DNA from 2 places in the Mycobacterium shinjukuense genome. Region 1 is predicted to be linked to the other one. Evidence: riboswitches for the same ligand, from Rfam matches in the RefSeq annotation. Region 1 holds a riboswitch; the other holds the start of a gene.

The links. Region 1 has a riboswitch for cobalamin ahead of G6N20_RS06240 (PPE family protein). Riboswitches for the same ligand answer to the same signal wherever they lie in the genome.
Region 2: it holds a riboswitch for cobalamin, as region 1 does, so the genes downstream of both, metE (5-methyltetrahydropteroyltriglutamate--homocysteine S-methyltransferase) here and G6N20_RS06240 (PPE family protein) in region 1, are expected to answer to the same signal.

The regions. Positions count from the first base shown of each region.
Region 1 is NZ_AP022575.1:1,405,708-1,412,046, forward strand. Features, by position in the region: gene G6N20_RS06230 (adenylate/guanylate cyclase domain-containing protein) at 4-1,758, opposite strand; gene G6N20_RS06235 (1-aminocyclopropane-1-carboxylate deaminase/D-cysteine desulfhydrase) at 1,868-2,854, opposite strand; cobalamin riboswitch at 3,017-3,234, shown strand; gene G6N20_RS06240 (PPE family protein) at 3,464-5,188, shown strand; gene G6N20_RS06245 (FAD-binding oxidoreductase) at 5,212-6,339, opposite strand, start outside.
Region 2 is NZ_AP022575.1:370,260-393,326, forward strand. Features, by position in the region: gene G6N20_RS01690 (DUF3556 domain-containing protein) at 1-1,253, shown strand, start outside; partial or broken gene metE (5-methyltetrahydropteroyltriglutamate--homocysteine S-methyltransferase) at 1,350-3,629, opposite strand; cobalamin riboswitch at 3,754-3,982, opposite strand; gene G6N20_RS01700 (YciI family protein) at 4,148-4,495, shown strand; gene G6N20_RS01705 (RNA polymerase sigma factor) at 4,492-5,712, shown strand; gene G6N20_RS01710 (SRPBCC family protein) at 5,720-6,166, shown strand; partial or broken gene G6N20_RS22380 (beta strand repeat-containing protein) at 6,174-7,430, opposite strand; partial or broken gene G6N20_RS22385 (PPE domain-containing protein) at 7,485-9,329, opposite strand; gene G6N20_RS01720 (hypothetical protein) at 9,553-9,702, opposite strand; gene G6N20_RS01725 (thiolase family protein) at 9,701-10,849, shown strand; gene G6N20_RS01730 (crotonase/enoyl-CoA hydratase family protein) at 10,900-11,646, shown strand; gene G6N20_RS01735 (NAD(P)/FAD-dependent oxidoreductase) at 11,656-12,669, opposite strand; gene G6N20_RS01740 (isoprenylcysteine carboxyl methyltransferase family protein) at 12,720-13,220, opposite strand; gene G6N20_RS01745 (type III polyketide synthase) at 13,225-14,226, opposite strand; gene G6N20_RS01750 (CaiB/BaiF CoA transferase family protein) at 14,336-15,448, shown strand; gene G6N20_RS01755 (3-hydroxyacyl-CoA dehydrogenase) at 15,481-16,233, shown strand; gene G6N20_RS21645 (hypothetical protein) at 16,350-16,481, opposite strand; gene G6N20_RS01760 (MMPL family transporter) at 16,763-19,099, shown strand; gene G6N20_RS01765 (TetR/AcrR family transcriptional regulator) at 19,092-19,838, shown strand; gene G6N20_RS01770 (class I SAM-dependent methyltransferase) at 19,835-20,482, shown strand; gene G6N20_RS01775 (NAD-dependent deacylase) at 20,507-21,220, opposite strand; gene G6N20_RS01780 (GntR family transcriptional regulator) at 21,258-21,623, shown strand; gene G6N20_RS01785 (DUF1697 domain-containing protein) at 21,660-22,181, opposite strand; gene G6N20_RS01790 (PPOX class F420-dependent oxidoreductase) at 22,228-22,671, shown strand; gene G6N20_RS01795 (DUF5302 domain-containing protein) at 22,691-22,864, shown strand; gene G6N20_RS01800 (HhH-GPD-type base excision DNA repair protein) at 22,978-23,067, shown strand, end outside.

The DNA of each region.
Region 1 (6,339 bases):
CACTCAACCTCGCGGGGTCAACAGGCGCACGAAACCGACGGGTGCGGCGAAGCCCTTGAGCGTGACCGTCTCTCGGCGCTGGGGCACCTCGGCCACGATCTGCTGGACCGCGGGATCGGCGGCCACGGCGTGCGACAGCACGATGTCGTCGCCTGCACTTTGGCCCTGCAGACGCGCGGCCATGTTCACCGTCGAGCCGAAGTAGTCCAGACGGTCGTTCAGCGTCACGACCACGCTAGGGCCGGCATGCACGCCTACCTTCAGCACCAGGTCGCTTCCGGAATGCGCCGACGCGGCGATGCCTGCCTGCATGGCGAGCGCCGCGCGGACCGCTTGCGCCGGATCGGTGAATGCGGCCATGACGGCGTCACCGATGGTCTTGACCACCGCGCCGTCATGGTCTCGCACGATCGCCGCAAGCAGCGTGAAATGCTCGCGCACCAGGTTATAGGCGGTGGCATCGCCGACGCGTTCGTAGAGTGCGGTCGACCCCCGCAGGTCGGTGAACAGCAGCGCGACCTGGCTGACCCCGGCATCGTCGCCCGGCCGCAGCGTCGCCTCGGCGAACAAATCGCGAAAGGCCTGCAGCGAGATCGCTTCGGGCGCCGTCAGCGCGCCGCGCACCCAGGTTCGCTCCTCGACCAAGGCCGCCAGCTCGAAATCGGCATCGTTGACGAATGTGACGCCTCCCGGCGTGTCTTGCCGATCCGCGACGTTGAGCACCTCGACGCCCGACCCGGTGATGCGCAGGCCCGGAAACGCCCCGGACTCGTACTCGACGTCGACGAAGCCGCCGGGATGGAGTGTGCGTAGGCGATAGGAGCCTGCGGGAAGGTCGGCGGCCACGGTGCGCCGCTCCCCCGGACTCAGCAGAACCTGTACCGCCACATGTGGCGTCTCCATCGGACCGGACAGGCAGAAACCGCCGCCCGGCAGCGGGCGCACCATGGGGGCCGGCGCAAACGTCAGCTCGACGTTGCGCTCGAAGTCGCGATCGTAGTCGATGTTGCACGACGAACAGTGCGCGCCGTGGGGCAGCTCGGCGAGCGTAGGGACGCTGACCTTGGCTCCGCGGCAGTTGGGGCAGAGCACATCCCACTTCATGCCGAGCAGCCCCGCCCGCACGCCGGCGAGGCAAGCCTCGGTCACCGCGCGCGCGGGCAGGCCCAAATCGGCGGCCAGCGCCTTGGGTCGGAGACGGGTGAGGTCGCTCGCCATGCCCCGCAGCACAAGGTTGGCGAGCCACCCGCCGAGCCCGTTACCGTAAGGGCTGCGGTCGATTTCGCGTGCCATCGCCGCGGCCCGCTGGCGCGCACCGTAGGGTAGCTCGGGCTCAGACAACACGAAAGGTGTCAGGCGCTCGGGTGCGCGGTGGCCGCGAGCAAAGGCGGCCGCCTCGACGATGCGCTTTCCCACCGTCTCGCCCGCCCGGGTGGCTAGCCGCGCGCCGAAGAGGCGGCCGACCAAGCTCAGCGGCTCCCATTCGAGGGCGTAGGTGACGTGTGAGCCCCCTTCGCCGTCCGGCTCGAGATCGAACACCGGGCCGAAGCGGCGGAACGGGCCCTTGGCAAACACCCGCGACTGGCGGAAATGCCGTCCCGAGATCCACTCATACGGCTTTTCCTCCCATTCCACTGTGAACCCCGCCACCGTGCCCCGGCCGCGGCGCAGGACCGTACCGTTGGCTTGCGGTGTCTCCTCGAGTGTGTAGGGCGGCAGCCCGATCGCCTCGTTGAACCGGTTGGTATCGGCCAGCACCGGCCACAACTCATCCGGCGGCAGGGCGAATGTCCAGGTCCACGTGCGACGCATCGCCTCGAACTCTAGACCGGTGGGCAAACGCCACGTGTCGCGCCGCCAGGGTGGTTTAGCGGGGCCCGTATGTGTGGAGGTAGAGCGTGGGTCCGTCGGGTAGCCGGCCGCTCGCGGCGAGGTCGAGGAGCGCGGCCATCGCTTTGGCGGTGTAGACGGGCTCGAGGTCGAGGTGCTCGGTGTCGTGCGCGAGTTTCAATGCGCGTGCGCCCCGGCTTGTCGGGTGGCCGTAGCCCGCGCCGAGCCAGTCGCGCAGCAGGGTCAACCGGTCCGCTGGCAGGTGGCTTTGCGGCAGGATTGCACCGCGGCGTTGCAGCAGGCGTGCCGCCCGACGGGCGAGACTGGTAACCGATCGGTGATCCAGGCGCAGCTTGTCGTTGACGACGATGCCGATCACCCGGGTGTCGGTGAGTCCGGCAAGCGCAAGGCCCAGGTATAGGCCGGCGGCCGTGCCGCCCGATCCGACCGCGGTGACGATGCACGATGGTGCCGGGATGGCGCCGGCCCGTATCTGTGCGGCGAGTTCGAGCGCCGCCTCGACGTACCCGAGGGCCCCCAGCGGGGACGACCCGCCGGCAGGCAGCGGGTAGGGCCGGCGGTGACGCAGGTATAGGTACGGTGCGGCCACGACCGTGCGCGTTGTGCTGTGAGTGAGATAGATGTCGGCGCCGGATGCGCGGAGGCGTTGGAGCTGGGCCTCGACGTGCTCGTCGACCGGTTGGTCGATGAGGGCGAGGGCGGTGTGCAGGCCGAACTCCCGGGCGTACAGCGTGGTCGCTAGCCCCCAATTGGTGCCCAGCCCGCCGACGGTCAGGATGGTGCGTCGGCGTTGGCGCTTGACCTCGGGCAGCAGCCATTCCAGCTTGCGGACTTTGTTGCCCCCCCAACCGCCGTTGCCGTAGGCACCGTCATCTTTCACCCAAACCGACGCGCAGTTGGGCAGGTGGTCGAGTCGACGCACGGGCGTGGGCCCGCTACCGAGGGCGACGCGTTCGAGTGTGTCGCGCAACGCCGGAAAGCGCTCGTGGAGGTAGCCGGTCATGCGGTGGGGATTGGCGAGGACACGTTGCGGCCGGATTCGGGGGATCGGGCCACCATCGGGAAAAGCGCCGATGGTCCCCTGCGGGCCGCCTGTGACTTACCTGCGGACATTGGCCCAAACGCATGCACGTCGAGTAATCTAGCGGTTGCGGCTGGTTTGCTGGCGTCATTGAGTGTCGTCGGCATCGAATGGCGGTTCGACAGATTCGTCATGAGAGGGAACCCGGTGTGAATCCGGGACTGTCCCGCAGCGGTATGCAGGAACGACCGCCGTCATCGGCACTGGTCCACGGCCCTGGGACCGGGAAGCGACGGCCAGTAGGAGCGCCGTTTCGGTGTGTGCCTGTGAGTCCGAAGACCTGCCAGCTGCGCCGGGCGCGGTGTGTCCGGCGCCCGTCGCCTCGCGGATTGGGCGGATGGCCATGAGCTAGCAGCAGGGCGGCGCCGCTGTGGGGGCGCCGCTGATCGGCTCTAGCGGCTGAACGTCTCCCAGGGCGACCGGGCATTGCCCGTCGTATCGGAGGACGTTGATGGCACCTCATCGAGCCCTCACCGGGAGCTTCCCGGGCATGCGCCGCGTCAGCCGGTATCTGTTCGCCGGCAGTGATCGATGACCGCCCCGATCTGGTTGGCATCGCCACCGGAGGTGCATTCGGCGCTGCTGATCAGCGGCCCGGGAGCCGGTCCGTTGCTGGCGTCTGCGGGCCAGTGGAACTCGCTCAGCGTTGCCTACGCCGAGGCGGCCGACGAGTTGTCCGCCCTGTTGAGCGGCGTGCAACTCGGAGCCTGGGAAGGTCCGACCTCGGTGACCTACGTGGCTGCCCACGCGCCGTATCTGGCGTGGCTGATGCAGGCCAGCGCCGATTGCGCCGCGATAGCCAGTCGACTGGAAACCGCGGCCGCCGCCTACACCGCCGCCCTGGCCGCAATGCCGACCTTGGCTGAGCTGGCCGCCAATCACGCCGCGCACGCGGTGTTGGTGGCAACCAATTTCTTTGGCGTCAACACGATCCCGATTGCGCTCAACGAGGCCGACTACGTGCGGATGTGGATCCAGGCCGCCACCGTGATGACCACCTATCAGGCGGTCTCGACCGCGGCGGTGGCCTCCACACCGCAGGCCATCCCGGCCCCCCAGATCATGAAAGCCGACGCGCAGGCAGCCGCGACCGCAGAGTCGTTGGCGCTACCGCCCGACCGACAAAACCAGTTCCTGCAATGGTTGCAGGATATCGGGTATATCGACTTCTACAACAACGTCATTCAACCATTAATAAATTGGCTGGCGAACATCCCTTTCCTGCAAGCGCTGTTTTCCGGATTTGATCCTTACCTGCTCATTCTCGGTAATCCACTTACCTATCTCAGCCCGCTCAACATCGCGTTCGCCCTGGGCTACCCGATGGATATCGGTACCTATGTCGCCTTGCTGTCAGAAACCTTCGCCTTTATCGGGGCAGATCTGGCAGCGGCATTCGCTTCGGGTAATCCCGCGACCATCGGTCTGACCATTCTGTTCACCACCATCGAAGCCATTGGCACGATCATCACCGATACCATCGCGTTGCTAAAGACCCTGCTGGAGCAGACTGCGGCGCTGCTCACGGTTGTCGTGCCCCTGCTGACCAGCCCGTTGGCGCCGTTGGCCGCCGGCGCTGTGCTGGCGCCGATCGGCGCCAAGGGCTTGGCGGCGCTGGTGGCCGTGCCGCCACCGGCGCCAGCCGTCACGGCTCCCGTCACGCCGCCGCTCGCGGCCCTGGCCCCGAGCATCCCGACCTCTCCCCCGTCGCCGGCACCGACACCCGTGGAGGCGACCGCGCCGGCCCCGGCTCCCGGGCCGCCGGCGCCACCGACCAGCGCACCGCCGTCGGTGACCGGCGCCGGTGTGGGTGTGGGGATGGAGAGCTACGGCTACCTGGTGAGTGGCCTGAACGCGGATGCCAGGAGGTCCGCAAGCGCCCGCGCCCGAAAGAAGGCGCCGGAACCCGAAAGCACCGAAATCCCGGCCGTCGCGCCGACGCCGCAGCAGCAGGCTCGACCGCGGCGGCGTAGGCGGGAGAAGGTCGGGCAACTGGACCGCGGCTACGAGTACATGGATTTGGACTCAGAGGACGCGCCCGACTCGAAGGCGGGCTGGGAGCGGGTCACCGCTGCGGCCGCGTCCGACCAGCGCGGGGGAAGGCTAGGGTTTGCCGGCATCGCCGGCAAGGCCGGTGCCGCACCGGCAGCCGGGTTGATCACGCTGGCCGGCGATGCGTCCGATGACGGCCGGCGCGTGCCGCTGACGCCGAGCACCTGGGAGGCCGACCCGGCGCCGCCGGCCGACGACAGCTGACGATTGGGCACCTTCGGCCGGCATCAATAGGTCAGCCCCGAGTACATGATCCGGCCCGGATCATACTTCTGCCGGATGGCGGTCAGTCGAGCTAGGTTGGCGCCGAAGTACCGCGCGGCCGGCTGGTTTGCCTCGAGATAGTTCACATAGCCGCCAACCGAATACGGTTGCACCGCGTGATGCGCCGTGTCGAGCCAGCTGGTCGCGGCCGCCGGCGAACCGGCGGTTTCGACGTACCACTGCACCAGCGCGGAATGCTTCCGATACGGAAAGGCTGTGGCCCCCGGTGCCACGCTGGCGAGGGCGCCGTCGAGCGCATGCATGATCGCAAACATCCGACCGGCCGGGCGCGGAAACGCATCGACCGCCGAGGCGATCCCCTGGGCGACGGCCGGGGTGATCGTGGTGAAGACATCGGATCCGCCGACATAGCCGAGCGGCGACGGGTTGAGGTTCCCGACGGCCAGGTACCTCACCAAGCCCAGGTAATCGAAGGTGTGATTCTCGGTCCCGGTCGGCTGCATGCCGACCGCTGCGATGATGGCGCCGGCCACGCTGCCAGCCGACCCGGCCGGGCAGGTCGCCATGATGCGACAGTGCGTGCCCAGCGCGTCGGTGGTGGCCTCCGCCAACGCCCAGTTGCTTCGGTCGGCGGTACGCAGCCAGTTCTGCCAACCGAGCAGGATCTGCGCGAACGACTGCGGCGGGAAATTGAGGTTGACCACGTCCACCTCAGCGGTGGGAAACGTGGTGAAGGTTAGCGACGTTGTCACCCCGAAGTTGCCACCGCCGCCGCCGCGCAGCGCCCAAAAAAGGTCGGGGTGGTTGGTGGTCGATGCGGTGACCGCCTCGCCGCCGGGCAGCACCACCGACGCCGATGTCAGTGCGTCACACATCAGGCCCGCGTGCCGGGATTGGGCGCCCAGCCCGCCGCCCAGGGCGTGTCCCGCGGTACCGACCGTCGGGCAGGTGCCCGTGGAGATGCCCCGGCCGGCCGCGGCCAGCGCCTGGTGCAGCGCATACAAACCGGTCGCCGGCGTCACCGTGACCTGTCCGCTGGCGCTGTCATAGTTGATCTCCTCGGGTAACTGGCGCAGGTCGAGCACCATGGTTCCGTCCGCGGTGGACGCGCCCACATAGGAGTGTCCGCC
Region 2 (23,067 bases), 1.0 Mb from region 1:
TGTTGCTGTCGGCGCTGTTCACCGGGGGCACCGGCCCGATACCGGAGCTGGGCACCAAGGTCGGGCTGCTGCCCGCGTGGCAGATCGTGCTCATCCTGGTGCTGCTCGGGATGTTGGGCCTGCGCGACAAGGTGATCTTCCTGGCCGCCCGCGGCGAGGTCTATGCCACCTTGACGGTGACCTTCCTGTTCGGCGGTGTCGACATGATCGTGGCCGCCAAGCTGGTGTTCCTGGTGATCTGGATGGGCGCGGCGACGTCGAAGCTCAACAGGCACTTCGCCTTTGTGATATCGACCATGATGTCCAACAACCCGCTGTTGCGGCCGCGGTTCGTCAAGCGGTTGTTCTTCGCGAAGTTCCCCGACGACCTGCGGCCCGGACTGTTGTCGCGGATCGTGGCCCACGTCAGCACTTTCGTCGAGATGTGCGTGCCAGTGGTGATGTTCGTCGCGCACGGCGGCTGGCCAACGGCGGTGGCCGCGACCGCGATGGTGTGCTTTCACCTGGGGATCTTGACGGCGATCCCGATGGGCGTGCCGCTGGAGTGGAACGTGTTCATGATCTTCGGCGTGCTGTCGCTGTTCGTCGGGCATGCCAGCCTCGGCCTAACGGACGTGAAAAACCCTGTGCCGGTCGCGATCCTGATCGCTGTGATCGCGGGCATCGTCATCGTGGGCAACCTGTTCCCGCGCAAGATCTCGTTTTTGCCCGCCATGCGCTATTACGCCGGCAATTGGGACACCACGCTGTGGTGCATCAAGCCCTCCGCCGAGGACAAGATCAACCGGGGCATCGTCGCGATCGCCAGCATGCCGGCCGCGCAGCTGGAGCGCTACTACGGCAAGGGGCGAGCACAGATCCCGATGTACCTCGGATACGCGTTTCGCGCGATGAATACCCATGGCAGGGCGCTGTTTACGCTCGCGCATCGAGCGATGGCGGGCCATGACGAAGACGACTACGTCATCACCGACGGCGAACGGATCTGCAGCACCGCCGTGGGGTGGAATTTCGGCGACGGCCACATGCACAACGAGCAACTGATCGAGGCGATGCAACAGCGCTGCCGCTTCGAACCCGGTGAGGTGCGGGTGGTGCTGCTCGACGCCCAGCCCATCCACCGGCAGACCCAGACATACCGGCTGGTGGACGCGGCGACCGGCGAGTTCGAGCGCGGCTATGTCCGGGTGGCCGACATGGTCACCCGGCAGCCCTGGGACGACGACGTGCCGGTCCAGGTGCTGTCGGAGTAGCCCCGGCGAGCAGACGCAAAAGCCCCCGAAAACACCGGTTTTCGGGGGCTTTTGCGTCTGCTCACCAGGCCTCGCAGGCCTAGGCGCCCGCGCGGCGCCCGCGCGCACCTCCCGCGCCGCGGCGACCATGTTCCGCAGCGACGCGGTCACCTCGTCGACGTTGCGGGTCTTCAGGCCACAGTCGGGGTTGACCCACAGTCGCTCGGCCGGCACGGCGCGCACCGCGGCGCGCAACGAGTCGGCCATCTCCTCAGCGGAGGGCACCCGCGGCGAGTGAATGTCATAGACACCCGGGCCCACGCTGTTGGCGAAGCCGATCGCGTTCAGGTCGTCGAGCACCTCCATGTGTGACCGGGCCGCCTCCAGCGACGTCACGTCGGCGTCCAGGTCGGCGATCGCCCCGATCACCTCACCGAACTCCGAGTAGCACAGGTGGGTGTGGATCTGGGTCGAGTCGGCGACGCCGGAGGTAGCCAACCGGAAGGCCCCAACCGCCCAACGCAAGTACTCCGCCTGATCGGCGCGCCGCAACGGCAGCAGCTCGCGCAGCGCGGGCTCGTCGACCTGGATGATCGCGATTCCCGCGGACTGCAAGTCCACGGTCTCGTCGCGAATGGCCAGCGCCACCTGGTTGGCGGTGTCGGCCAGCGGCTGGTCGTCCCGCACGAACGACCACGCCAGGATGGTGACCGGCCCGGTCAACATGCCCTTCACCGGCTTGTCGGTCAGCGACTGCGCGTAGGTGATCCACTCGACGGTCATCGGGCGGGTGCGGGCCACGTCGCCGTAGAGGATCGGCGGACGCACGCACCGGCTGCCGTAGGACTGCACCCAGCCGTTCTGGGTGGCGAAGAAGCCCTCCAGCTGCTCGGCGAAGTACTGCACCATGTCGTTGCGCTCCGGCTCACCATGCACCAGCACATCCAGCCCGAGTCGCTCCTGCAGCGCGATGACCTCGGCGATCTCGGCCTTCATCCGGCGGACGTACTCGGCCTCGTCGATCTCACCGGCCCGCAGCGCCGCCCGTGCCTTGCGGATCGCGGAGGTCTGCGGGTAGGAGCCGATCGTCGTGGTCGGCAGCGGCGGCAGGTGTAGCCGCGCGTCCTGGCTGGCGCGGCGCCGGGCCGCCTCGCCGCGGTGAGCGCCGGAGGCGACGATCGACTCGATGCGGGCCCGGACCTGCCCGTTGCGCAGGCGCGGATCGCGCTTGCGGGACGCCACCGCGGCGTTGGATGCGGCGATCTCGTCGGCGACCGCGTCTCGCCCGTCGCGCAGCGCGCGTGCCAGCACCACGACCTCGCGCACCTTTTCGGCACCGAACGCCAGCCAGCTGCGCAGGTTGTCGTCCAGCCCGGTTTCCAGGGCCAGCGAGTACGGCACGTGCAGCGTCGAACACGACGTCGACACAGCAACGGCAGCCGCCGAGCCCAGCAGGGTCGCCAGCTTGCTCAGCGCGGCCTCCAGGTCGGTGCGCCAGACGTTGCGCCCGTCGACGACCCCGGCCACCAGCGTCTTGCCGGCCAGCTCAGGTACCCCGGCCACCGCGGTGTGCGCACCGGCCACCAGGTCGACGCCGACCGCCTCGACCGGGGTGCGCGCCAGCGCGGCCAGGGCCGCACCCGGGTCACCAAAGTAGGTGGCGACGAAAAGTGCCGGGCGGTTGGCCAGCGATCCCAGCGCGGTGTACAGGCGCTCGGCCAGCGCGGGCGCGTCCGGCGAGATGTCGGTGACCAGCGCCGGTTCGTCGAGCTGCACCCACGCGGCACCGTTGGCGGCCAGCAGCGACAGCAGCTCGGAGTAGACCGGCACCAGCTCTTCGAGCCGTCCGATGGGTGCGCCCGCACCGTCGACGGCCTTGCTCAGCAACAGGAAGGTGATCGGCCCGATGACGACCGGGCGTGCCGGTATTCCCAGTTCCTGCGCCTCTTTGAGCTCGGCGAGCACCTTGTCGGGGTGCAGCGTGAACCGGGTTGACGGCCCGATTTCGGGAACCAGGTAGTGGTAGTTGGTGTCAAACCATTTCGTCATCTCCAGCGGCGCGATCTGGTCGTTGCCGCGGGCGGCGGCAAAATAGCGGTCCAGGTCGTCGGAGATCTCGGTCACCCGGGGAGGCAGCGCGCCGAGCAGCACCGCGGTGTCGAGCATCTGGTCGTAGTAGGAGAAGGTGTTCACCGGCACCGAGTCCAGACCGGCGGCGGCCAGGTCGGACCAGGTGTCGCGGCGCAGCGTGGCGGCGACGGCCTCCAGGTCGGCTCGGCTGGTGCGCCCGGCCCAGTAGCCCTCGGTGGCGCGCTTGAGTTCGCGGCGCGGGCCGATGCGCGGGGAGCCGGTAATGGTTGCGGTAAACGGTTGAGCGGTCACGTGCTGGTCCTTCAGTCGACGGGGTGGTCACCGCCGGCGGACGTGCAGCCGATCCGATTGAGGTGCACACCCCACCGGTGCACCCCGCAACAGGTACGGCCAAACGCCCATTCCACGAGGCGGTGAGCCGCCGGACGCGGCGCGCCCGGCACAGCTGGCAGGTCTTCGGACTCGCAGGCGCGCACCGGTCGGTGCTCCTAATGGCCGTCGCTTCCCAGTCGCGGGGACCAGTGCCAAAAGACGGCGGTCGTTCCTGCATACCGCTGCGGGACAGTCCCGGATTCTCACAGGGTTCCCTCTCGCGATGCATCGTTGCGTCGCTCGATGCCGGTGCCGCAGCACGCGGCGCCAGCAGACCAGCTGCGAGCACCAGGTTACTCTGCCGCGTTACTCTGCCGCCCGGCTGAGGCGAACCGGCCAGCGACTGGATCCCGACGGCTCCGGGCGGAGGTGTCCCGATCGGGCCCACCGCGATCGTCCTCTTGATGAGATTCGGGAACCGCCCGGATGATGATCGAGACAGGAGGAAAACCATGCCGCAATACGCCGCACTCACCTACACCAGGGACGTCGACTGGTCGGCCCCCGAGCAGGCCGAGGACATGGCCGAATACCAGAAGTTCGGCCAGGACCACGCCGCTGCGATTCGTGGCGGCGCGGCGCTGTACCCGACGGCCACCGCGACGACCGTCCGGGTCCGTGGCGCCCGCGGCGGCGACGTCGTCACCAGCGACGGCCCCTACGCCGAGACCAAGGAGGCCCTGACCGGCTTCTACCTCATCGAAGCCGCCGACCTGGACGAGGCCCTGCGGATCGCCGCCGATATCCCAGCCGCCTGGGATGGCGCTGTCGAGGTGCGTCCCATCATCGACTTCGGTTGAACGCCGAATCCGCGCTCGCTCAGACCGTCCGGATCGAGGGGAGCCGCATCCTGGCGACCCTCGTCCGGTCGGTCGGCTCGCTGCAGATCGCCGAGGACGCGGTGCAGGAAGCCGCGCTCCGCGCGCTGCGGGACTGGCCCCGCAACGGTGTGCCGGACCAGCCCCGCGCCTGGCTGACGGTGACCGCGCGCCGGGCCGCGATCGATTTGCTGCGCCGCGAGGGCGTTCGAGCGCAGAAGGAGCGTGCCAGCATGGAGCTCGCGGCTCCCGACCTGCCGCCCGACAGTGTGGTGGCCGACGACCGGCTGCGGCTGATCTTTACCTGCTGCCACCCGGCGCTCGGACTGGACGCGCAGGTGACCCTGGCGCTGCGCACGCTGTGCGGCCTGTCGCCCGCACAAATCGCGGCGGTGCTGCTGACCAGCGAGGCGGCGGTGGCCAAGCGCCTGACCCGGACCCGGAAGAAGATCGCCCGCGCCGCCATCCCCTACCGGGTGCCGTCCGACGACGAGCTGCCGGCGCGCCTTTCGGCCGTGTGCGCGGTGCTGCACGCGTCCTACACGATCGCGCACAGCGCGTCCGGCGGCGACCGGTTGACCGACGTCGACGGTGCCCGGGAGGCGCTGCGCTTGGCGCGGCTGGTCCACGAGCTGATGCCCGATGAACCATCGCCGATGGCGGTCCTGGCGCTGCTGCTGCTGACCGAATCCCGGCGCGCCGCACGGCTCGACGACACCGGAGATCCGGTGCCGCTGTCCGAGCAGGATCGCTCGTTGTGGGACACCGGCGCGATCGCGGAGGCACTCGATCTGCTCGATGAGTCGCTGCAGCGCACCGGCACGGTCGCCGACCCGTACCAGCTGCAGGCCGCGATCGCCGCCGAGCACGCCCGAGCGGACTCGTACCACACCACCGACTGGGCCGAGATCGTCCGGCTCTACGACTTGCTGCTGTCGGTGCAGCTGAGCGCTCCCGCCGCGCTCGCCCGGGCGGTCGCCGTCGCCGAATCCCAAGGGGCGGCAGCGGGATTGGATGCGCTGGCGCGGATCGCGCCGGATCAGCGCTGGCACGCGGTGCGCGGTGAACTGTTGGCCCGCCAGGGCAAGTTCGCCGAGGCGGTTGCGGAGACGCGAGTATCGCTCACCGATGCGGTCACCGCACCCGAACGGCGACACCGCCAACGGCGCATCGCCGAATGGTCGGCGCGACAAGGTTAGGAGTGCGATGACGACAGTGGACGTGGTGAGCGAGATCGTGATTGCCCGGCCCCGAGATGAAGTTGCGCGCTATGCCTCCGATCCCGACAATGCCACCGCGTGGTATGTCAATATCAAAGCGGTGCAATGGAAATCGCCCAAGCCGTTGGCCGTCGGCGCGCGGTTCGCCTTCACGGCCCGGTTCCCCGGACGCGAGCTGAGTTACACCTACGAGGCGGTAGAACTGGTGCCCGACACGAGATTTGTGATGCGCACCGCGGAGGGGCCGTTCCCGATGGAGACGACCTATCTCTGGGAAGACGGTCCGAACGGTTCGACGACGATGACGTTGCGCAACCGTGGTGAGCCTTCCGGGTTCACCGGAATCGTGGCGCCGGTGTTGACGCTGGCGATCAAGCGTGCCAATCGCAAGGATCTCGCCCGGCTCAAGGCACTCTTGGAAGCCGGGGGCTAGCAACTGCTCAGCTGTTGAAGAAACCCGACTGGTTATCGCCCGAGTTGGCGAACCCCGAGCTGTTGTCGCCCAGGTTCCGCACGCCCGAGCTGTTGTTGCCGGAGTTGGACACTCCGGTATTGAAGGAGCCGGCGTTGAAAATGCCGGTGTTGTTGCTGCCAAAGTTGAGGAAGCCCACGTTGGTGGCGTCGCCCGAGTTACGCGCACCCGAGTTTCCGACGGCTCCCAGGCCCGTGTTGCTGTTCTGGAAGCCGGAGTTACCGTCGCCCGAGTTGAAGAAGCCGGAATTGCCGGTGCCCGAGTGGCCGAAGCCCGAGTTCGGCCCCGGTTGAGTGGCGGTGCTGCCGATGGTGGTGTTCAGGTTGCCCGAGTTGTAGGCGCCGGTGTTGATGTCGCCCGAGTTTCCCCATCCCGTGTTGGTGTCGCCCGAGTTGTAGAAGCCGGTGTTCAGGCTGCCCGAGTTGTGGCTGCCGGTGTTGCCGGCGCCGGAGTTGCCGAAGCCCAGGTTGAAGCTGCCAGCGTTCCCGTTGCCCATGTTCGCGCTGCCGCCGTTCCAGTTGCCGAAGTTGGTGCTGCCGGCGTTCCCGAAGCCGGTGTTGGTGGAGCCCCCATTCCAGAAGCCGGTGTTGGTGGAGCCCGCGTTAAAGGAGCCGAAGTTGTTATCCCCGGAGTTGAAGAAGCCGACGTTGTTGTTGCCGGAGTTGAACCAGCCGATGTTGTTGTTGCCGGAGTTGAACAAGCCCATGTTTCCGACGCCCGAGTTCAGCCCGCCGATGCCGATCATGTTGTTGCCGGTGAGCCCGACACCGATGTTGTTGTTGCCGTTGTTCGCAAAGCCCAGGTTGTTGTTGCCGAGGTTGGCAAAGCCGATGTTGGAGGAGCCGTTGTTTGCATGACCCACGTTGAACGAGCCGTTGTTCGCGGTGCCAAGGTTATAGCTGCCGGCGTTTCCGCTGCCGGCGTTTCCGCTGCCGAAGTTTCCGTAGCCGACGTTGCGGGTGCCGTCGTTTCCGCTGCCCAGGTTGAGGTTGCCGAGGTTTCCGTTCCCGAAGTTGGTGTTGCCGAGGTTGCCATCGCCCATGTTGAAGAAACCGTTGTTTCCGCTGCCCATGTTGGCGTTGCCGATGTTCCCGCTGCCCTGGTTGGCGTTGCCGGTATTCCCGGCGCCGTGATTGACCGAGCCGATGTTTCCGCTGCCCAGGTTGGAGTCGCCGATGTTGCCGATGCCCACGTTGACGGCCGGAAGACCGATCGCGGGGGCGCCCAGCCCGGGGGAGAAGGCCAGGCCGGCCGCGGCCGTCAACGCAAGGCTAGAGAGGTTGAAGAAACCCGACTGGTTGTTGCCGGCGTTGAAGAATCCCGAGCTGTTGTCGCCCGAGTTGCCCACGCCCGACGTGGCGGTGAAACCGGCGTTGCTGGCCGAGTTTCCGATGCCGACGTTCTGGAGTCCGTTGTTGAATAGGCCCGTGTGGAAGGTGCCCGAGTTATTGATACCCACGTTGCCGCCGACGCCCGAGTTGTTAAGACCCGAGTGACCGAAGAAGAAGGCGCCGGTGCTGGTGTTCAGGAAGCCGGAGTTGCCGGTGCCGGAATTGTTGAAGCCCGAGTTGCCGGTGCCGGTGTTGCCGAAGCCCGAGTTCATCACGGCCTGGGTGTCCGGGCTGCCAACACCGGTGTTCAGCCCACCCGCGTTGAACAGACCCGTGTTGGTATCACCCGAGTTAGCCCACCCGGTGTTGAAGGCGCCCGCGTTGAAGTCGCCCGTGTTGAATGAGCCCGAGTTGAAGCTGCCCACGTTAGAGTCGCCCGAGTTTCCGAAACCCATGTTGCCAAAACCCGCGTTTCCGAAGCCCATGTTCAGGCCGCCCGCGTTCCCGGAACCGAAGTTGTTGAAACCCGCGTTGCCGAAGCCGGTGTTGGTGGAGCCCGCGTTCCAGAAGCCGGTGTTGGTGGAACCGGCGTTAAAGGAGCCGAAGTTGCCGTTTCCGGAGTTGAAGAAGCCGATGTTGTTGTTGCCCGAGTTGAAGAAGCCGATGTTGTTGTTGCCGGAGTTGCCGAAGCCGAGGTTTCCGGTGCCCGAGTTCAGCGCGCCGATGCCGATCATGTTGTCGCCGGTGAGCCCGAAACCGATGTTGTTGTTGCCGTTATTGCCAAATCCCAGGTTGTTGCTGCCGAGGTTGCCAAAGCCCACGTTGGAGTCGCCGGTGTTTCCGCTTCCCACGTTGAAGGAGCCGAAATTGCCGCTGCCGATGTTGGCGGGGCCGACGTTTCCGCCGCCGATGTTGCCGTCGCCGCCGCTGTTGCCGAAGCCGATGTTTCCGTTAGCGAAGTTTCCGCTGCCCAGGTTGAGCCACCCCACGTTCCCGCTGCCGAGGTTGGTGTTGCCGAAGTTTCCGCTGCCCAGGTTGAAGAAGCCGAAGTTGCCGTTGCCCACGTTCGCGTTGCCGCGATTCCCGCCGCCCAGGTTGGCGTCGCCGATGTTGCCGCTGCCCAGGTTGTAGTCGCCGGTGTTGCCGCTGCCCAGGTTGTAGTTGCCGATGTTGCCGATGCTCAGGTTTCCGACGCCGATGTTGCCGATGCCCAACCCCGGGATGACCTGGGCGGCCGGGCCGGACGCCGCCGCGGCCACCGGGCCGGGCAGGGCTTGCAACGCCTGCTGCCACGGCGCCAGCTGGGCGGCCACCGCCGACGCCGCGCCGTGATAGCCCACCATCGCCGCCACATCGGCGGCCCACAGTTCCTCGTAGGCGGCCTCGGTCGCCGCGATCGCCGGGGCGTTTTGGCCCAACAGGTTCGACAGCACCAGCGACACCAGTTGATTGCGGTTGGCCGCCACCATCACCGGAGGCACCGTGGCCGCCCGCGCGGCCTCAAACACCGCCGCGGCCGCCTTGGCCTGCTCGGCCGCGCCCAGGGCCCGTGTCGCCGCCGTGCCCAGCCAGCTGGCATAGGGGGCCGCCGCGGCCGCCATCGCCGCCGCCGCCGGACCCCGCCAGGCCCCACCCACCAGCCCCGACGTGACCGACGAGAACGCGGCCGCCGCTTCGCCTAATTCGGCGGCCAGCCCGTCCCAGGCCGCCGCCGCGGCCAGCGTCGGGCCCGAGCCCGCACCGGCGAACATCAGTGCCGAATTGACCTCCGGAGGCAGCATCAGAAAACTCATCACGCCATCCCGTCGTCAGCTGGCCTCGCACAACGGGTCGTCGCCACAGCGGCGCCCGTAATCGCACGCCCCGCCGGCTGCCCACACCCGCCGGATCCCGGTGCGCAAGCGCGCCACGCAATGCCGCGCATCCCCGCCCGCCTGCCCACAGTCGCCATGGTGGGCCTCCCACCGACAACACCGGGCCGATCGCCCGGCACCCGATATACCTGGCGACCACACACTATGGCAATTCCCGGACCGTATCGGCGTTTTCACCAAACTTGATCGCGATCGCCGGGCTGCTGCCGCACCATCCCGGCCACCCCGCCGCCACACCGTCGACCACGCTGGTCAACAATCGACTCAACGCGTCAAAGGAGACATCGCTCATGGCCGAAGCCGTTATCGTCGAGGCGGTCCGCTCACCCATCGGCAAGCGCAACGGCGGGTTGGCCGGTGTGCACCCGGCCGACCTGTCCGCACAGGTCCTCACCGGACTGGCCGACAAGGCCGGCATCGACCCCGAAATCGTCGACGACGTCATCTGGGGCTGCGTCATGCAGGCCGGTGAGCAAGCCCTCGACATCGCCCGCACCGCCCTGCTGGCGGCCGGCTGGCCGGAGACCGTCCCCGGGGTGACCGTCGATCGCCAGTGCGGGTCGAGCCAGCAGTCGGTGCACTTCGCCGCGGCCGGCGTGGTGGCCGGTCACTACGACGTGGTGGTGGCCGGCGGTGTGGAATCGATGTCGCGGACCCCGATGGGCTCGTCGCTGGCCAACGGCGGACGCCCATATCCGCCGGCCTTCCTGCAGCGCTACCACGGCGCGATCCCCAACCAGGGCCTGGGTGCCGAAATGATCGCCGAGCGGTGGGGATTCGACCGCGTCGCCCTCGACGAATTCTCCCTGGAATCACACGAAAAGGCCGCTGCTGCACAGGATTCCGGTGCGTTTGACGACCAGATCGTGGGCATCCGGGACCACGACGGCAACCTGGTGCTCAAGGACGAGGGCATCCGCCGCGGCACCACCATGGAAAAGATGGGCGCACTGAAGCCGGCGTTCAAGCAGGACGGTGTGATTCACGCCGGCAACTCCTCACAGATCTCCGACGGGTCGGCTGCGCTGCTGTTCATGTCCGCCGAGAAGGCCAAGTCGCTGGGCCGGAAGCCGATCGCCCGGGTGCACACCGTGGCGCTGGCCGGGGCCGATCCGGTGATCATGCTGACCGCGCCCATCCCGGCAACCCAGAAGGTGCTGCAGCGCTCCGGGCTGAGCATCGACGACATCGGGGCCTACGAGGTCAACGAGGCGTTCGCGCCGGTTCCGCTGGCCTGGCTGCGTGACATCGGCGCCGACGAGAACAAGCTCAATCCCAACGGCGGGGCGATCGCGCTGGGCCACCCGCTCGGCGGGTCGGGGGCCCGGTTGCTGACGACGTTGCTGTACCACATGCGGGACAAGGGAATTCGCTACGGGCTGCAGACGATGTGTGAGGGCGGCGGCCAGGCCAACGCCACCATCGTGGAGCTGCTGTGACCGACAGTGGCGACCGGCCCGCGGCGCTGGTCGAGCGCCACCGCGACGTGATGGTCATTACGATCAACCGCCCCGAGGCGCGCAACGCCGTCAACCGCGCGGTCAGCATCGCCGTCGGCGACGCGCTTGACCAAGCGCAACACGACCCGGACGTGCGGGCGGTGGTGATCACCGGTGCCGGTGACCGGTCGTTTTGTGCCGGGGTCGACCTCAAGGCGCTTGCCCGCCGGGAGAACGTGTATCACCCCGACCACCCGGATTGGGGTTTCGCCGGCTACGTGCACCATTTCGTCGACAAGCCGACCATCGCCGCGGTCAACGGCACCGCACTAGGCGGGGGCACCGAGCTGGCGCTGGCCAGCGACCTGGTCGTGGCCGACGAGCGCGCCAGTTTCGGGTTGCCGGAGGTCAAGCGCGGGCTGATCGCCGCGGCCGGCGGCGTTTTCCGGATCATGAACCAGCTGCCCCGCAAAGTGGCGATGGAGCTGCTGTTGACCGGTGAGCCGTTGACGGCCTCCGACGCCTACGGGTGGGGCCTGATTAACCAGGTGGTCAAGGACGGCTCGGTGCTGGACGCCGCGCTGGCTCTGGCGGCGCGGGTGACCGTCAACGCGCCGCTGTCGGTACAGGCCAGCAAGCGCGTCGCTTACGGGGTTGACGACGGCGTCATCACCGACGAGGAGGCGGGCTGGGAGCGCACCCTGCGCGAGATGCGTTCCCTGATCAGATCCGAGGACGCCAAGGAGGGGCCGTTGGCGTTCGCGGAGAAACGCGAGCCGGTGTGGAAGGGACGCTGATCGCTGCTGCTAGTGCGCCAGGACGTTCACTCCCCAGCGGAACACCGGGGGTAGCAGCGCACATGCCGGCACGATGGCGCGACGCGCCGCGGTGGGCGTGCTGGCCAACACCAGACCGCGGGTGAGCAGCCGGTAATCACGGGTAATCCGGTGCCACGCCACCTCATACGACGCCGGGGCGTCGTCGACGATGGCGCCGACGGCCGCGGCGGCCTGCTTGACGGCCAGACTGATGCCTTCGCCGGTGAGGGCGTCTTCGTAGCCGGCGGCGTCACCGACCAACAGCACCCGCCCGGCCACCCGGCGTGAAACCACTTGCCGCAGCGGGCCGCAGCCGCGGGCCGGCCCCGGGCTGGCGCCCTTCAGGTGGCGGGCGAGCCTGGGAAACCAGTCGAGTTCGGGTCGCTGACGGGACAGGATCGCCACGCCGACCAGATCCGATTCCACCGGCGTCACGTACGCCTCGCCCCAACGGGACCAATGCACTTCGACGAAATCCGACCACACCGGCACCCGGAAGTGCCACCGCACGCCGTAGCGGCGCGGTGTTCCCGCCGTCGCCGTGATTCCCACGGCGCGCCGCACCGCCGAATGCAGTCCGTCTGCCGCCACCAACCATTTCGCGCGCACACCGGCGGCCGTCACGCCGTGGGCGTCCTGCGCGACACCGGTCACCCGCCTGCGGATCCATTCGGTGTCTTGCTCTTTGGCCCGCTCCGCCAGCGCCGCGTGCAACGTGGTGCGTCGCACACCCCGCCCCGGCCCGGTGCGAAACCGCGCCTGCACCCGGCGTTGTTCGCTCAGATACGCGATCCCGCGAAACGGCATGCCGGCCGGGTCCACGCCAAGCGATGTCAGCTCGGCCAGGCCGCCGGGCATCAGCCCCTCGCCACACGCCTTGTCGATGGGATCGCATCGCGGCTCGGCGACGATGACCGAAAGTCCTTGCCGGCGCGCCTGTAACGCCGTGGCGAGCCCGCCCGGGCCACCCCCGACGACCAGCAGGTCGGCGTCATATGCCATGAGCGCCGCTCCTTTTCATCGCTTCGCTCTGCATCGTCGCGGCGCGGGGGTCATCGGTAACCCAGAACCGTGTTCTCCACGTGCAGCCGCACACTCAGCACGATCGCGTTGGCCAGGCTGAAACACAGCGCCGTCAACCACGCGGTGTGCACCAGCGGCAACGCGACCCCTTCGGCCACCACGGCAACATAGTTCGGGTGGTGCAAGAACCGGTAGGGACCGCGTCGCACCAGCGGCGCGTGCGGCACCGCGATCACCCGGGTGTTCCATCGCCGGCCCAGCGACTTCACGCACCACCAGCGCAGCGCCTGGCTCAGCACCACCACGGCCAGCATCGGCCAGCCGAGCCACGGTAGGAACGGCCGGTGCAGCGCCCATGGTTCGACCACGCAGCCGAGCAGCAGCGCCGTGTGCAGGATGACCATCGCCACGTAATGGCGGCGGCCAAACTCCTTGCCGCCCTGGGCAAAAGACCAGCGTGCATTGCGCTGGGCCACCACCAGCTCGGCCAGGCGTTCGATGACGACCGCCAGAATTAGCAGATAGTACACGGCCCTACCACTTGAGCAGCACCAGTTCCGAGCAAAAGGCCGGCCCCATCGCGATCATCACCCCGATCGAACCCGGTGGCGGCGGGTCGGCCATGGCCGCCCGCAGCACGTCAAGCACCCACACCGAAGACAGATTCCCGTTGTCGCGCAAGGATTTCCGCGTGTCATCTAAAGCGTCCGCGGGCAGCTCCAGCGCATTTTCCACCGCTTCGATCACCCTGGGCCCGCCGGGGTGGCACACCCAGGTCGTCACGTCGTCGGTGGTCAGTCCGTGATCGGCGAGGAATCTGCGGACGTCATTGCCAAGGTATTTTTCGGTGACGGTCGCGACGTCGACCGACAGGACGATGCGGAAGCCGTCGCTGCCGATCTTCCAGCCCATGACTTCTTCGGTGCCCGGGTAGAGCCGGCTGCGGGTTGCCAACACCTTGGGAAGGCCGACCGAGCCGACGGCAGTCCGGGCGGCCCCCTGGAGGACGACGGCGGCGGCGCCGTCACCGAACAGGCTGGTGGCGATCAGGTTGGCGACGGATTTGTCCTGGCGCAGTCCCACCCGGGTGGCCAGCCGCGCTTCCAGCGTCGGCACCGCCAGCCCGGTCACCGTCGTCGAGAAGACAATGTCGATCTCCGACGGCCTGACCTCGGCTTCGTCCAGGGCCGCCCGCAGCGCCTGTTCGCCCACGTCGAGGGCGACGTCGACGAAGGCGTCGTTTGCTTCGGTGAAGCCGCTCAGCTGGCGATAACGCGATAGCGGCAACGCGGTGTGGCGCGCTCGAACCCCGCTGCTCAGCGCGAACCGCCGAAACTCCGGGCCGGCGAACTCGGTCAGCGCGTTGATGGTTGCGTCCTGGCTGTGCCGGTGTTGTGGGAACTTCACGGCCACCGCCGCGACCGACGGATCCCTCGTCGTCGTGGCCGTCGGTGTTTCCGCACCGAGGCACGCCAAATTTCCCCCTGTGATCGTGTCCATGTATGCAGTCACGGTACTGCCGCCGGATGGGTTCAGCACAGGTCGGATGCGGGCCGGTGGCCGAGGCTGCGAAGATGCGGACAACCGGTTGTTCGATCCGGCATCGGGTCGGGGGACGTCACCGTGGACGAAAGGTCGCTACACCATGGCGGGACCGCTGAGCGGGTTACGGGTGGTCGAGTTGGCCGGCATCGGGCCGGGCCCGCACGCCGCGATGATCCTGGGGGATCTCGGCGCCGACGTCATCCGCATCGAACGCCCGTCGGCTGCCGCCGACCGCGGCGGTGGAGGCACCGCCAAGGATGCCATGCTGCGCAACCGGCGCGTGCTGACCGCCGACCTGAAGTCCGACGAGGGACGCGAGCTGGTGCTCAAACTCGTCGCCAAGGCCGACGTGCTGATCGAGGGTTACCGCCCGGGCGTCACCGAGCGGCTGGGCCTGGGCCCCGACGACTGCGCACAGGTCAACGAGCGGCTGATCTACGCCCGGATGACCGGCTGGGGCCAGACCGGCCCACGCAGCCAGCGGGCCGGTCACGACATCAACTACATCGCGCTCAACGGCATCCTGCATGCCATCGGGCGGGCGGGCGAGCGGCCGGTGCCGCCGCTGAACCTGGTCGGCGACTTCGGTGGGGGCTCGATGTTTCTGCTGGTCGGCATCCTGGCCGCGCTGTGGGAACGGCAGCGCTCCGGCAGGGGACAGGTCATCGACGCGGCGATGGTGGACGGGTCCAGCGTGCTAGCGCAGATGATCTGGGCCATGCGCGCGACCGGCATGTGGACCGACGTGCGGGGCAGCAACATGCTCGACGGCGGCGCCCCCTACTACGACACCTACGAATGCGCCGACGGCCGCTACGTCGCCGTCGGCGCCATCGAGCCGCAGTTCTACGCGGCGATGATCACCGGATTGGGTCTGGATGCGGCGAAGCTGCCCCCGCAGAACGACGTCACCCGGTGGCCCGAGCTGCGGGCGGTGCTCACACAGGCCTTCGCCCGCCATGACCGCGACCACTGGGCCAAGGTGTTCGCCGATTCCGATGCCTGCGTGACGCCGGTGCTGGCGTTCGGCGAGGTGCAGGCCGAGCCGCACATCACCGAGCGGAACACCTTCTACGAAATCAACGCTGGTCCGGGGGGTGGGCTGCAGCCGATGCCGGCCCCGCGGTTCTCGCGCACCCCGCCGGGCAAGCCACGACCGCCGGCCGCCCCGGAGACAGACATCGCCGCGCTGCTCAACGACTGGGACTACTAGGGACGACGAGCGACGACCAAGAAAGGACGCGCATGCAGATCAAGGACGCCGTAGCGGTGGTCACCGGCGGGGCCTCAGGCCTGGGCCTGGCCACCACCAGACGCCTGCTGGACGCCGGGGCGCGGGTGGTGGTGCTGGACCTCGGGGGCGACGAGGTGGTCCGCGCACTCGGTGAGCGCGCCCGCTTCGCCCACGCCGATGTCACCGACGAGGTCGCCGTCAGCGACGCGCTGGACGTGGCGGACTCGCTGGGTCCGCTGCGCATCGTCGTCAACTGTGCCGGCATCGGCAATGCCCTGCGAGTGCTGGGTCGCGACGGCGTCTTCCCGCTGGCCGCGTTCCGCAAGATCGTCGACGTCAACCTGGTCGGCACGTTCAACGTGCTGCGGTTGGGTGCGGAGCGGATCGCCAAGACCGAGCCGATCGGTGAAGAGCGGGGCGTCCTCATCAACACCGCCTCGGTGGCGGCATTCGACGGTCAGATCGGTCAGGCCGCCTACTCGGCGTCCAAGGGTGGTGTCGTCGGGATGACCTTGCCCATCGCGCGCGACCTGGCCAGCAAGCTGATCCGCGTGGTCACGATCGCGCCCGGCCTGTTCGACACCCCGCTGTTGGCATCGCTGCCCGAGGAGGCGCGGGCGTCGCTGGGCCAGCAGGTGCCGCATCCGTCGCGGCTGGGCGACCCCGACGAGTACGCCGCGCTGGCCGTGCACATCATCGAAAACCCCATGCTCAACGGCGAAGTCATCCGCCTGGACGGCGCCATCCGGATGGCGCCGCGCTAAGCCGAACAAAAAGCCCCCGCCGTTGCGGGGGATCGATGTCGAAGATTACCGACGAAACCATCGGGTGATCGCGGGTTCGGCCATCAGTAGCCGCGCAAGCATGCCCATGAGGTCGCTCAGCTCGCCGTGGGCAGCGGGCGCCAGTCGTCGAACTGCTCCGAGTTCTCGCCTTCCACCAGCATGTCGCCGTGGTAGAGAGCCTCGAAGTCAGCCTTGATGACATCGGCGCTCGCGTCGTCGATCCACATGCCACCGAGCGTAGAAGTCGCCATTAAGGAATCATTGAGTCACGGTTCGGAAAATGGTGGCAATTATTACCGGCCGGTAGGGTGCTTTCCCCCAGGTGACGGCGGGCCGGTAGGCCGCCGCCAACTCCCGGGCCGGGTTGGCATGAGGCCGCGGTGAACCATCCCAGCGCCCGCGCTCGTACCTACGGCAGGGTTGTTTGACACTCGTAAGTTATCGCCGGTAAGTTATCGCCGATGGTGCGGGTCTGGGGAGCTCGGTGCCGGCGGTGGAGGGACGCAACATGTTGCACAGGATCGCTCGACTGGCCATCGCCGCACCACGGCGAATCATCGCAGGGGCGCTCCTCGTCCTGGTAGCCGCCGCGGTTTTCGGCATTCCCGTCGCCAAGAGCCTGTCTCCCGGCGGGTTCCAGGACCCGAACTCGGAGTCGGCCCGGGCCATCAAGGTGTTGACCGACAAATTCGGGCAGAGCGGTCAGAAGATGCTGATCGTGGTCACGGCTGCGGCCGGTGCCGGCAGCGAACCGGCCCGCAGGGTCGGCACCGACATCGTCGAACAACTGCTGGGGTCGCCGCTGGTGTACAACGTGACCTCGCCCTGGACCGCACCGCCGCCGGCATCCGCCGATCTGGTCAGCACCGACGGCAAGTCCGGGCTGATCGTGGTCAACCTCAAGGGCGGCGAGAACGACGCCCAGAACAACGCCCGAACGCTGGCCGACGCGATCGTCCACGACCGCGACGGCGTCACCGTCCGCGCGGGTGGCTCGGCGATGCAGTACGCCCAGATCAACAAGCAGAACCAGGACGACCTGCTGGTGATGGAGATCATCGCGATTCCGCTGAGCTTCCTGGTGCTGGTCTGGGTGTTCGGCGGGCTGCTGGCGGCGGCGCTTCCGATGACGCTGGGCGCACTGGCCGTCGTCGGCTCCATGGCGGTGTTGCGACTGGTCACCTTCACCACTGAGGTGTCGATCTTTGCGCTCAACCTCAGCACGGCGCTGGGTCTGGCGTTGGCCATCGACTACACGCTGCTGATCATCAGCCGCTATCGCGACGAGCTGGTCGAGGGCGGTGACCGCGACGAGGCACTGATCCGGACCATGGTCACGTCTGGTCGCACCGTGTTGTTTTCCGCGGTCACCGTGGCGTTGTCGATGGCGGCGACGGTGGCCTTCCCGATGTACTTCCTGAAGTCGTTCGCCTACGCCGGGGTGGCCACCGTGGCGTTCGTGGCGACCGCGTCGATCGTGATCACCCCGGCCGCCATCGTGCTGCTGGGCCCCCGGTTGGACGCGTGGGACGTGCGCCGGCTGGTGCGCCGGGTGCTGGGTCGCCCCGAACCCGGGCACAAACCGGTCGAGCGACTGTTCTGGTATCGGTCGTCGAAGCTGGTGATGCGCCGCTGGCTGCCGATCGGCCTGGCCGTGGTCGCGCTGTTGCTATTGCTCGGGCTGCCGTTCTTCTCGGTGAAGTGGGGTTTCCCGGACGACCGGGTGTTGCCGACGTCGGCGTCGTCACACCAGGTCGGTGACCGGCTGCGCAGCGGCTTCGGGCACGATTCGGAGACGGCGGTGCCGGTCGTCATCCCGGACGCCGGTGGGCTGAGCCCGGCGGATCTGGACGACTATGCCGCCGCCCTGTCGCGGGTCGCCGACGTGTCGGCGGTGAGTGCCCCGGGTGGCACGTTCGTGGCTGGAAGCCGGGTGGGTCCGCCCGCCGGGGCCACCGGGTTGGCCGACGGCAGCGCGTTTTTGACCGTGAGCTCCGCGGCGCCGCTGTTTTCGGCGGCCTCCGACGCTCAGCTGCGGCGGCTGCACCAGGTGCCCGGCCCCGCCGGCCGGTCCGTGGTGATGGCCGGTGTGGCGCAGGTCAACCGCGACAGCGTGGACGCGGTGACGCACCGGCTGCCGTTGGTGCTGGGGCTGATGGCCGCCATCACATTCGTGTTGCTGTTCCTGCTCACCGGCAGCGTGGTGCTGCCGGTCAAGGCGCTGGCCTGTAATGTGCTCTCGCTGACCGCGGCATTCGGCGCGCTGGTGTGGATCTTCCAGGACGGCCATCTCGGCGCGTTGGGCACCACCCCGAGCGGGACGCTGGTGGCCAACATGCCGGTGCTGTTGTTCTGCATCGCATTCGGATTGTCGATGGATTACGAGGTGTTCTTGGTCTCCCGGATCCGCGAGTACTGGCTGGCCTCCGGAGCCGCCCGCCCGGCAACGCCAACCGCGGCCCAGGCGCACGCCGCCAACGACGAGAGTGTGGCGCTGGGCGTGGCCCGCACCGGCCGGGTGATCACCGCCGCCGCGTTGGTCATGTCGATGTCGTTTGCCGCGCTGATCGCCGCGCACGTGTCGTTCATGCGGATGTTCGGCCTGGGCCTGACGCTGGCCGTGGCCGCCGATGCGACCCTGGTGCGGATGGTCTTGGTGCCCGCGTTCATGCACGTGATGGGCCGGTGGAACTGGTGGGCGCCCACGCCCTTGGTGTGGCTGCATGAGCGGTTCGGCCTCAGCGAAGCCATCGCTTCGGAGCGGGCCGCCACCACCGAGCCGGTAGGGATCACCGCCAGCGGTGAGGAGTGGCCGGTCCCCGCCTCGGTGACGCGCGATGGATGACGTGTCGGCCGGCGGCCTGCGCCGCCCACGTGCGCCCCGCGGGTCGGGTGATCGGCTCCGCCAGGAAATCCTGGACGCCGCCACCGAGCTGCTGCTCGCCACCGGGCAAGCCAGGGCGGTGTCGATCCGGTCGGTGGCGCAACGCGTCGGGGTCACACCACCGGCGATCTATCTGCACTTCGAGGACAAAAATGCGCTCCTGGACGCGGTGTGCGCCCGCTACCTAGAAAGGCTCGACTGCGAAATGCAACGGGCCGCCCTCGGGCAACCCCGCACCGTGGACGTGCTGCGCGCCCAGGGCCTGGCATACGTACGGTTCGCGCTGCAGACCCCCGAGCTGTATCGGCTGGCCACCATGGGTGAGTGGCGATCCGGGAGCCGTGTGGATATCGCCCTGGACAGCTCGGCGTTCCAACACCTGCGCGCTTCCGTGCAGACGCTGATGGACGAGGGCGTCTACCGCGCCGCCGATCCGACCACCCTCGCCCTGGAGCTGTGGACCGCGGCCCACGGTGTGGCGGCCCTGCTCATCACCAAGCCGCATCTGCCGTTCGGCGATGTCGATGCGTTCGCCGACCGGGTGTTGGGCGCAGTGCTGTGCGGCCACCTGGTGGCCGGGCTGGTTGGCGGGGACGCGACAGCCGGGCGGCTGGCGGACTGGGTGCTGGCACGTCGCCCAGCACAAAGACCGGGCCCGGTGGAAGAATCGCGGGGTCCGTTGGAACAATCACCGGTATGACGCCCACGGCGGTCCCGGCGTCCGGGGTCGACCACCCATTCTTCGCCCGGATCTGGCCTGTCGTCGCCGCCCACGAGGTGGATGCGCTACGCAGGCTTCGCCGAGAGAACCTGGCGGGCTTGTCGGGGCGGGTGTTGGAGGTAGGTGCCGGCGTCGGGACGAACTTCCCCCGCTACCCATCGACGGTGGCCCAGGTCGTTGCCGTGGAGCCCGAGCCCCGGCTGGCCGCAAAAGCCCGCCGGGCCGCCGCCGGCGCACCGGTTCCCATCGTGGTGACCGGCGACATGGTCGAGGAGATCGCCGGGGAGGAGGTATTCGACGCGGTGGTCTGTTCGCTGGTGCTGTGCTCGGTGAGCGATCCCGGCAGCGTGCTGCGGCGCCTGCATTCGGTGCTGCGGCCGGGTGGGCAGCTGCGCTACCTCGAGCATGTGGCCAGTGCCGGCGCCCGGGGCCTATTGCAGCAGCTGGTCGACGCGACGATCTGGCCACGGGTGGCGGGCAACTGCCACACCCATCGCGATACCGAACGCGCGATCGTCGACGCCGGATTCGAGATCGAAACCGCCCGTCGCGAATGGACGTTGCCGGCGTGGGTGCCGCTGCCGCATTCGGAGCTGGTCGTGGGCCGCGCGCGCAGGCCCTAGGGGCGTGGGCCCACCGCTGGCCGACTACTTCAGCAGGGCCGGCAACCGCTGCAGCAACCCGGGCAACGCTTGGCTGGCGGACTGGCGCACGCACAGCGTCGCGCTTGCCGACAGCGGGGTGGGCTCGGGATTGACCTCGATCACCGCCGTGCCGCGCGCCAGCGCCAGCTCGGGCAGCCCGGCGGCCGGGTAGACGATCGCGGAGGTCCCGACCACCACCATCGCGTCGGCGGCCTCGGTTGCCTGCACGGCGTGCCGCCACGGTTCATCGGGCAGCGGTTCACCGAACCACACGATGCCGGGGCGGATCAGCCCGCCGCAGCCGCACACCGGTGGCGGCACCTCGATCGCGGGTTCGGTCATCACCGGCAGCGGGTCGTTGTAGGGCACACCGCAACGCGCACAACGGAATTCGAAAAGACTGCCGTGCAGGTGATGGACCGGGGCGCTGCCGGCGCGCTCATGTAGGTCGTCCACGTTCTGGGTGATGACGCTGACCTCAACGTGCTGCTGCCAGGCGGCGATCGCCCGGTGCCCGGCGTTGGGCTGCACCCCGGCGACCAGGTAGTGGCGCCACAGGTACCATCCCCAGACGCGCTCGGGGTTGCGCAGCCACCCCTGCGTGCTGGACAGCTCGTAGGGGTCGAAACGGGCCCACAACCCGTTCTTGTCGTCGCGGAACGTCGGCACGCCGCTCTCCGCGGAGATCCCCGCGCCGCTGAGCACCGCCACTCGCATGCCACAAACATAGCCGGGCTTGGTAGATACTAGGTACGTGGAGCTGCGCGACTGGTTACGGATCGACGTGAAGGCGGGCAAGCCGCTGTTCGACCAGCTCAGAACCCAGGTGATCGACGGCGTCCGAGCCGGTGCCCTGCCGCCGGGTACCCGGCTGCCGACGGTGCGCGACCTGGCCGGTCAGCTTGGCGTGGCCGCCAACACCGTGGCCCGCGCGTATCGAGAGCTGGAGTCGGCGGCCATCGTCGAAACGCGTGGACGCTTCGGCACTTTCATCTCCCGCTTCGACCCGACCGACGCCGCGATGGCGGCCGCGGCCAAGGAATACGTCGAAGTGGCCCGGGCGTTGGGGCTGACCAAGTCCGACGCGATGCGTTACCTCACGAACGTGCCGGACGACTGAACTCCAGCGGCGTGATACGCGCGCGCAGCGAGGGATTCATCGCAACACCCTGTTCAGCGTGCGCAGGTTGCGGGTTGTGGTCGAAGACTTGTAGCGCCTCTTTCCCATCGTTTGGCCCAGGGTGCTATCGAGTGTGCCGCCCTTGGGTACCTGCCAGTAGATGACCCGGTCACCGCGGCTGATCCGCTCGTTCGGGCCGGCATCGGCGGCCAGCGCGGAAAGCTCGTCGAGCACGGCGGCGTCGGCGACGAACGTGACGTACGACTGGTATCCGTCGACCTCGCGGTCAAACGGGTACGCCTCGACGATGGCGTGCACCGTCTCGATGTCGTAGGCCAACACCCACGCCTCGTAGCCGAATCTCTCGCGCAACGTGGCTTCCGCCGTCGCGCGCACCGCCGCGACATCGGCGGGCGACTCCAGCACCACATTGCCGCTGGCCAAGATGGTGCGTACCTTGCTGAATCCGGCGTCGGTGAAGGCGGCGGCCACCTCGGCCATGGTGAGGTTGACGCCGCCCACGTTGACGCCGCGCAGAAACGCCGCGTAGCGGGTCATGCTCCGATCTCACCAGGCCGCCCGGGTGCGACGTAGGCTTTTCGGCATGGGACGCCAAGTCTTCGACGACAAGCTGTTGGCCGTGATCAGCGGGAACTCCATCGGCGTGCTGGCCACCATCAAACGTGACGGGCGTCCCCAGCTGTCCAACGTGCAGTATCACTTCGACCCGCGCACATCGGTGATCCAGGTGTCGATCGCCGAGCCCCGGGCCAAGACCCGCAACCTGCGACGCGATCCGCGCGCGTCGATCCTGGTCGACGCCGATGACGGGTGGTCGTATGCCGTCGCCGAGGGCACCGCCGAACTGACCCCTCCCGCGGCCGCACCCGATGACGACACCGTGGAGGCGCTGATTGCCTTGTATCGCAACATCGCCGGCGAGCATCCGGACTGGGAGGAATACCGACAGGCGATGGTCACCGATCGGCGGGTGCTGCTCACCCTGCCGATCTCGCACGTCTACGGCCTGCCCCCGGGCATGCGGTGACCAGGCTAGGCTGCCCAGTATGGCTGAATCGAACTCCCCGGCCGAGGAGACCAAGCGCAAGTTCCGGGAAGCTCTGGACCGCAAGATGGCGAAGTCGTCGGGGAAATCGGATCACAAGGATGGCGGCGACAAGCCTTCGCGGGCGCACGGGCCGGCGGAGAGCCGCCGGGAATTCCGCCGCAAAAGCGGCTAGCGGAGCCTGAGAGTCGTTGCCGACAACTCGGGTTGGCCGGCCTGGGCGCCGCTGGGGCGGGGCGCGCGGACGCCGTCCCCGCCGGGCCATCGGGGCGGCTCTAGACTGGGTGGGTGCCAACACTGCAACTCGTCCAAGACCCGGCCGCCGACGCGTTGTTGGAATCCAACCCGTTTGCGCTGCTGGTGGGTATGTTGCTCGAC